Ancylobacter polymorphus: one gene and its partner. The protein of the gene in region 2 interacts with the protein of the main gene of each other region in a pairwise test. Links are inferred from orthologs where the notes say so. Each region holds a gene or a part of one and is shown on either strand. Other genes may lie near its edges.

Region 1 (3,254 bases), 200 kb from region 2 along the record:
ACGGGGACAGGCGCCGGCGCGTGCCGAGCGTCAGTTCGATCAGATAGTCGTTGTGGCTGCCGGCATAGACCGAGGTGTGGAACAGTTCATTGGCCTCGCGATAGGCGGCGAAATCCCCCAGCCGCATGAGTTCGCCCATCTCGGCATGCAATTGTTCCAGCTGCCGTCGCTCGGGCGGTGTCATCTTGAGCGCGCACAGGCCGGCGCAGAGCGCTTCCAGCTCGGCCATCACCTCGAACATGTTCTGCAGCCGCGCGACGCTCGGGCGTGCCACCACGGCGCCGCGATGCGGGCGGGCGTCGACCAGGCCGGAGGCGACGAGTTCGCGCAGCGCCTCCCGCACGGGGGTGCGCGACACGCCGAAGCGGGCGGCGAGCGCGGTCTCGTCGAGCGCCGAACCGGGAGGCAGCGTGCCGCGGGTGATTTCGTCGGCAAGCTGCATGCGCAACTCTTCCGCGCGCGTCGTGCGCCCCGGCCGGCCCGGCGCCGGTCGGGAGGGGGAGGTGGGCCGATCGAGCGGCAGGCGGACAGGCAGCACCGACATGAGCGAACACAGAACCGACGGGCGCGCCCGAATGCCGGGCGGCCATCCCATGTGTAGCCGCCGCGCCGGGCTTCACCAAGGGCTCAGAGAGGGTCGTCGATCACGCTGACATGGGCAGCCACCACTTTCCACCCTTCCGGCGTGCGCATCCAGGTCTGCATCTGCCGGCCGACCCGCCCCGGCGCGGTCTCCCGCCGGAACAGGGTGGAGGCCACCGCCATGTCGCGGCCATAGGTGGTGATCACCGTGCCGTCGAGTGTCCGTTCCAGCCCGGCCGGCGAGCGGGCGGCGCGGAAGGCGCGGATCGCCGCGATGCCATAGAGATTCTCGCCCCCGCCATAGCGCAGGGTGCGGGCATCATCCCAGAACAGCGCGTCGAGTTCGGCGACATCGTTGGCCACCAGCGCCCGCTCATAGCGCTCGAAGGCGGCGCGGACTTCGGCCACCACCTCGGGAAGATCGATGTCCATGCGCAGCCCCTCCTTCGCCAGCCAAGCGTTGAGAACACAGGCGTGGCGGGGCGGCGTCAATCCTCCAGGCGCAGAATCTCGCAGGGTTCCCCGGCCATGGCCGCCGGCGCGTGGGGCCGGCGGACCAGCAGCACATCGGCGCGGGCGAGGTTGCGCAGCATGGAACTGTCCTGCACCGGCAGCGGCCGCACCAGCGGCACACCTTCCGCATGGCCGACGATTTCGGCTCGCTGGAAATCCATGCGCTGCTCGTTTGCCTTCACGTCCCCGGCCAGCCGGGCCGGCTCCAGCGCGGGATGGGGCGGCACCGCCAGCCCCTGCAGCGCCTTGATCAGCGGCACGAGGAACAGCAGCGCGCAGACATGGGCGGAAACCGGGTTGCCCGGCAGCCCCAGAACCTGCGTGCGCGTCGCGCCGGAACGGCCGAACATCAGCGGCTTGCCCGGCCGCAGCGCGATCTTGTGCACGGCGAGGTCGACCCCCTGCGCCGTGAGCGCCGGGGCGATGAGGTCGTGGTCCCCCACAGAGGCGCCGCCCGTCGTCACCAGCACGTCGAAGCCGCCATCGAGCGCGGCCCGCACGCCGGTCTCGGTCGCGTCCATGCGGTCGGGGAGGATGCCGAGGTCGATCACCTCCGCCCCGGCGCCACGGGCGAGGGCGGCGACGGAGTAGATATTGGAGACGATCACCTGATGCACCCCCGCGCCTGTACCCGGCCGCACCAGCTCGTCGCCGGTGGAGAGCAGCGCGACACGGGGGCGGCGCGCCACGGATACCATGTCGACATCGCCGGCGGCGACAAGGGCGAGGTCGCGCGCACGCAGGCGGTGGCCGGCCGGCAGCAGCGTCTCGCCCGCGGCGAAGTCGCCACCGGCGCGACGGATGTGGCGGCCGGCGGTCGCGGCTTCCGTCACCGTGACGCTGTCGCCCGCACGGCGCGTGTCTTCCTGGATGACGATGGCGTCGGCGCCCTGCGGCAGGACGGCGCCGGTGAAGATGCGCACCGTGGTGCCCGGCAGCACCGCGCCGGCAAAGGGGCGGCCGGCGGCGGATTCGCCGATGACGGTGAGCGTTGCCCCGGTGTCGGTGGCATCCTGCGCCCGCAGCGCGTAGCCATCCATGGCGGAAACATCGGCACCCGGCGTCGTGCGGCGGGCGATCACCGGCGCGGCCAGCACCCGGCCGGCGGCGGCGTCCAGCGACACGGTCTCGGCGCCGAGCGGCCCGGCGGTGGAGAGCAGGAGGGCCAGCGCCTCCTCGACCGGCATCAGCGCCATGGTTCTCTCCTCAGTCGGCCTGCCAGTGGCCGGAACGCCCGCCGGCCTTTTCCAGCAGGCGGACATTTTCGATCCGCATGCCCCGGTCCACCGCCTTGGCCATGTCGTAAATGGTGAGGCCGGCGACGGTGACGGCGGTCAGCGCTTCCATCTCCACTCCGGTCTGGCCGGCGGTGCGCACGGTGGCGCGGATGACGAGACCGGGCAAAGCGCGGGCAGGCTCGATCTCCACCGCGACCTTGGACAGCAGCAGCGCGTGGCAGAGCGGGATCAGCTCATGCGTGCGCTTGGCCGCCATGATGCCGGCGAGCCGCGCCGTGCCGATCACGTCGCCCTTCTTGGCGTTGCCGGAGAGGATGAGCTCGAGCGTTTCCGCCTGCATCGTCACTTGGCCCTCCGCCACCGCCACGCGGTCGGTCACCGCTTTGTCGGCGACATCGACCATATGAGCGGCGCCGGCGGCGTCGAGATGGGTCAGGCGGGGCGTGTCGCTCATCGCTCAGCCGGCCGCGCGCGCGGGCAGGGCGGGGGCGAGCAGGGCGCGCGTCGCCGCCGCCACATCCGCCTGCCGCATCAGGCTTTCGCCGACAAGGATGGTGCTGATGTTCACCTGCGCCAGCCGGGCGATATCGTCCGGCGTGAAGATGCCGCTCTCGCCGACGATGATGCGCTCCGCCGGGATGCGCGGGGCGAGGCGCTCGGAGGTTTCCAGCGTCACCTCGAAGGTGCGCAGGTTGCGGTTGTTGATGCCGACCAGCTTCGCCGGCAGCCTCAAGGCCCGGTCGAGCTCGGCGTCGTCATGCACCTCGACCAGCGCGTCCATGCCGAGGCCGTGGGCGGTCTCCACGAGGTCGAGTGCCAGCGCGTCGTCGACCGAGGCCATGATGACGAGAATGCAGTCCGCGCCCCAGCTGCGCGCCTCGTACACCTGATAGGTGTCGTAAAGGAAATCCTTGCGCAGCG
Region 2 (3,191 bases):
CGGCTCGGCCGCGCGCTGGCGGAAGGACGCCGCGCCTACTGGATCTGCCCGCTAGTCGAGGAATCGGAAACCTCCGACCTCGCCGCCGCCGAGGCCCGCTTTGCCGATCTCGCGGCACATTTTGGCGCCCGTGTCGGCCTCGTCCACGGCAAGATGAAGGGGGCGGAGAAAGACGCCGCCATGGCCGCTTTCGCCGCTGGGGAAACACAGCTCCTCGTCGCCACCACCGTGGTCGAGGTGGGCGTCGATGTGCCCGAGGCCAGCATCATCGTGATCGAACATGCGGAACGTTTCGGCCTCGCGCAGCTTCATCAGCTGCGCGGCCGGGTCGGGCGCGGTTCGGAAGCCTCCACCTGCGTGCTGCTCTACCGCCGCCCGCTGGGGGAGATCGCCCGCCAACGGCTGGAAGCGCTACGCTCCTCCGAGGACGGGTTCTTCCTCGCCGAGCAGGATCTGAAGCTGCGCGGCGAGGGCGACGTGCTCGGCACACGGCAGAGCGGCTTTCCCGGCTTCAAGCTGGCGCGGCTTGAGGTGCATGGCGATCTTCTCGTCGCGGCGCGGGCCGAGGCGCTGGAGATCGTCAAGAACGATTCTGATCTTCGCGGCCCGCGTGGCGCGGCCCTGCGGCTGTTGCTACATGTGTTCGAGCGCGACGTGGCGGTGAAGCTGCTCAGCGCGGGGTAATGACGAGAGGACGAGCTCCAACGACTTGGCGATGCGATGATGCACCCCTGCATGACAGAGCCTGAGCGGAAAACGTCTTCCCTTGCGGCACCTGTGCGCTGGGCAATGTTTGCCCTCGCCTGGGTCTGCGTCGGGCTGGGCATTGTCGGGCTCGTCACGCCGGTCATGCCCGGCACGGTGTTCCTCATTCTCGCGGCATGGCTGTTCACCCGTTCCTCACCGCGCTTCGAGCGCTGGCTGCTCACCCATCCGCGCCTCGGCCCCTCCGTGGTGGCGTGGCGGGCGAATGGCGTGGTGCCGCGCTGGGCGCAACTTGTCGCCACCGGCAGCATGGCCGGCAGCTTCGTGCTGCTGGTCGTCATCGGCCTTTCCGTGCCGGTTCTGGCGATCATTGGCGCGATCTTCGTCGGCACCAGCGCCTATCTGCTCACCCGGCCGACCGCATGAGCGAAGCGGCGCCACCCGCCGGGCTGATCCTCGCCGGCGGCCTGTCGCGCCGCATGGGCGGGGGCGACAAGGGGCTGAAGCGGCTCGGCGGCGAGACGGTGCTGGCGCGCATCGCCGCCCGGCTGGCGCCGCAGGTGTCGCCGCTTCTGCTCAACGCCAATGGTCCGGCGGCGCGCTTCGGGCTGGATCTGCCTGTGGTGGCGGACACATTGCCGGGCCAACCCGGCCCGCTCGCCGGCCTGCTCGCCGGGCTCGACCATGTCGCGCGCGAACTGCCGGGCGCGCGCCACCTGCTCACCGTGCCGAGCGACTGCCCGTTCCTGCCCCATGACCTCGCCGCGCGTCTTGCCGCCGCTGCCGGGGAAGCGGGGGCGGCCTATGCGACCTCCGGCTGGCGCGAGCACCCGGTGGTCGGGCTGTGGCCGGTGGCGGCCCGCGCGGCGCTGCGCCGCCTGCTGGTGGAGGAAGACGAGCGGCGGATGATGCGTTGGGTGCGTGAAGTCGGCGCCGTGCCGGTGGAATGGCCGGCTACGCCGCTCGACCCGTTCCACAACCTCAACACGCCCGACGACCTTCTCGCCGCCGAGCGCCTGCTCGCCGCCTATCCCGCGCTGTGAGCCGACGGGCGCCAGGCGATGGAATCGACCGGGGCGGCGTGCTGGTCGGCGAAATCGGCGATGGCCTCGATATCGTCGAGGTCGATCACCGGGCGCGGGCAGCCGGGCACCGCGTGGTCGGAGGCGAGGCCGAGGATGAACGGATCGTCGGGATAAAGGAACGGCTTGCCGAGTTCCGCGCGATGGACCTCGATCTTGGGATGGTGGTCCTGCTTGAAGCCTTCCACCAGCACGAGATCCACCGGCGAAAGGCGGGCGACGAGTTCCGGCAGGTCCGGCTCCGGCGCGCCGCGCAGCTCATGCATCAGCGCCCAGCGATTGGCCGAGGAAATCAGCACCTCGCTCGCGCCCACGGTGCGGTGGGTGTGCGAATCCTTGCCCGGCTTGTCGACATCGAAATTATGGTGCGCGTGCTTCACCGTGGAGACGCGGTGCCCACGCCCGACCAGAACGGGAATGAGCCGCGCCAGAAGCGTCGTCTTGCCCGCGCCGCTCCACCCCGCGAATCCGATCAGCCGCATTGTCGCCTCCCCGCGCCCTTTTCCCAGCACTTCGGCCCTCGCAGCCCCCGCGTCAAGTCATCGAGGCGGGTGGGCCCATCACGCTTGCGCCGGGCCGCCGGCTGCGGAGGCGCTTGCCCTCGGTGCCGTCCCGGCGTAACCCGCGCATCATGGCCACCGCCGTTTCCGACGAGCCCCCGCTCCGGCTCGACCTCAAAGGGTTGAAATGCCCGCTGCCGGCGCTGCACACGCGCCGGGCGCTGGCCCGCGCGCAAGTGGGCGCCGTGATCGTCGTTGAGTGTACCGACCCGATGGCCGCCATCGACATTCCCCATCTCGTGCGCCAGGACGGCCATGAACTGGTGGCGCAGCAGCGGCAGGGCGACACGCTGAGCTTTCAAATTCGCAAGCATGAGACGCCGGCTGCGCGCGAGGGGGATGGTCATCCCGCCGGAGTCACTTCTATCTAGCGGCGCTGGTTCCGCCACGGGGTTTGCCAATGAAGCTGACGCGCCGTCTGTTCACCCTTACCGGCCTTGTCGGCCTCACTGTCCACCTCACTGCACTCACTGGTCACGCCACTTCGGCGCAGGCGCCGCATCACGGCCAGAGCGCCGCCGCCCCGCTGCCGTCGCGCGCCGACACCCATGTCTATCTGCTGCGCGGTCTATTTGGCGTGTTCTCGCAAGGACTTGACGCGCTGGCGCAGGAACTGGTGGCGCAGGGCTACCATGCCGAGCTCTATGGCTGGGACGAGGCGCAGCAGGTGATCGCGCTGATCGAGCGGCGGGAGGTTGAGGGCCATGAGGGGCCGACGATTCTCATCGGCCACTCGCTTGGCGCCAACGCGGTGACAAATATCGCTAACGCGTTGCAATCTCAGGGGATTGCGGTCGATCTCGCGGTGACGTTCGACGCCACCGACCCCGATCCGGTGCCGGAG

Evidence for each region.
Region 1: the proteins of mobA (region 2) and K9D25_RS15065 interact in binary tests that used the Escherichia coli proteins (3 or more experiments, as listed by UniProt). The link is inferred for Ancylobacter polymorphus from one-to-one orthologs.

The regions. Positions count from the first base shown.
Region 1 is NZ_CP083239.1:3,193,143-3,196,396, forward strand. Bases 182-3,125 are described here. They hold K9D25_RS15065 (molybdopterin molybdotransferase MoeA), read right to left. Parts: upstream 2,292-3,125; coding sequence 1,071-2,291; downstream 182-1,070. Other genes in these bases: K9D25_RS15055 (GntR family transcriptional regulator), read right to left, coding at 182-544; hpxZ (oxalurate catabolism protein HpxZ), read right to left, coding at 628-1,014; moaC (cyclic pyranopterin monophosphate synthase MoaC), read right to left, coding at 2,302-2,787; trpC (indole-3-glycerol phosphate synthase TrpC), read right to left, coding at 2,791-3,125. Also shown: more of K9D25_RS15055, read right to left, coding at 1-181; more of trpC, read right to left, coding at 3,126-3,254. UniProt on the Escherichia coli protein: Catalyzes the insertion of molybdate into adenylated molybdopterin with the concomitant release of AMP.
Region 2 is NZ_CP083239.1:3,395,399-3,398,589, forward strand. Bases 57-2,937 are described here. They hold mobA (molybdenum cofactor guanylyltransferase MobA), read left to right. Parts: upstream 57-1,127; coding sequence 1,128-1,748; downstream 1,749-2,937. Other genes in these bases: recG (ATP-dependent DNA helicase RecG), read left to right, coding at 57-684; K9D25_RS16075 (YbaN family protein), read left to right, coding at 790-1,131; mobB (molybdopterin-guanine dinucleotide biosynthesis protein B), read right to left, coding at 1,733-2,269; K9D25_RS16090 (sulfurtransferase TusA family protein), read left to right, coding at 2,392-2,718; K9D25_RS16095 (alpha/beta hydrolase), read left to right, coding at 2,748-2,937. Outside these bases: more of recG, read left to right, coding at 1-56; more of K9D25_RS16095, read left to right, coding at 2,938-3,191. UniProt on the Escherichia coli protein: Transfers a GMP moiety from GTP to Mo-molybdopterin (Mo-MPT) cofactor (Moco or molybdenum cofactor) to form Mo-molybdopterin guanine dinucleotide (Mo-MGD) cofactor.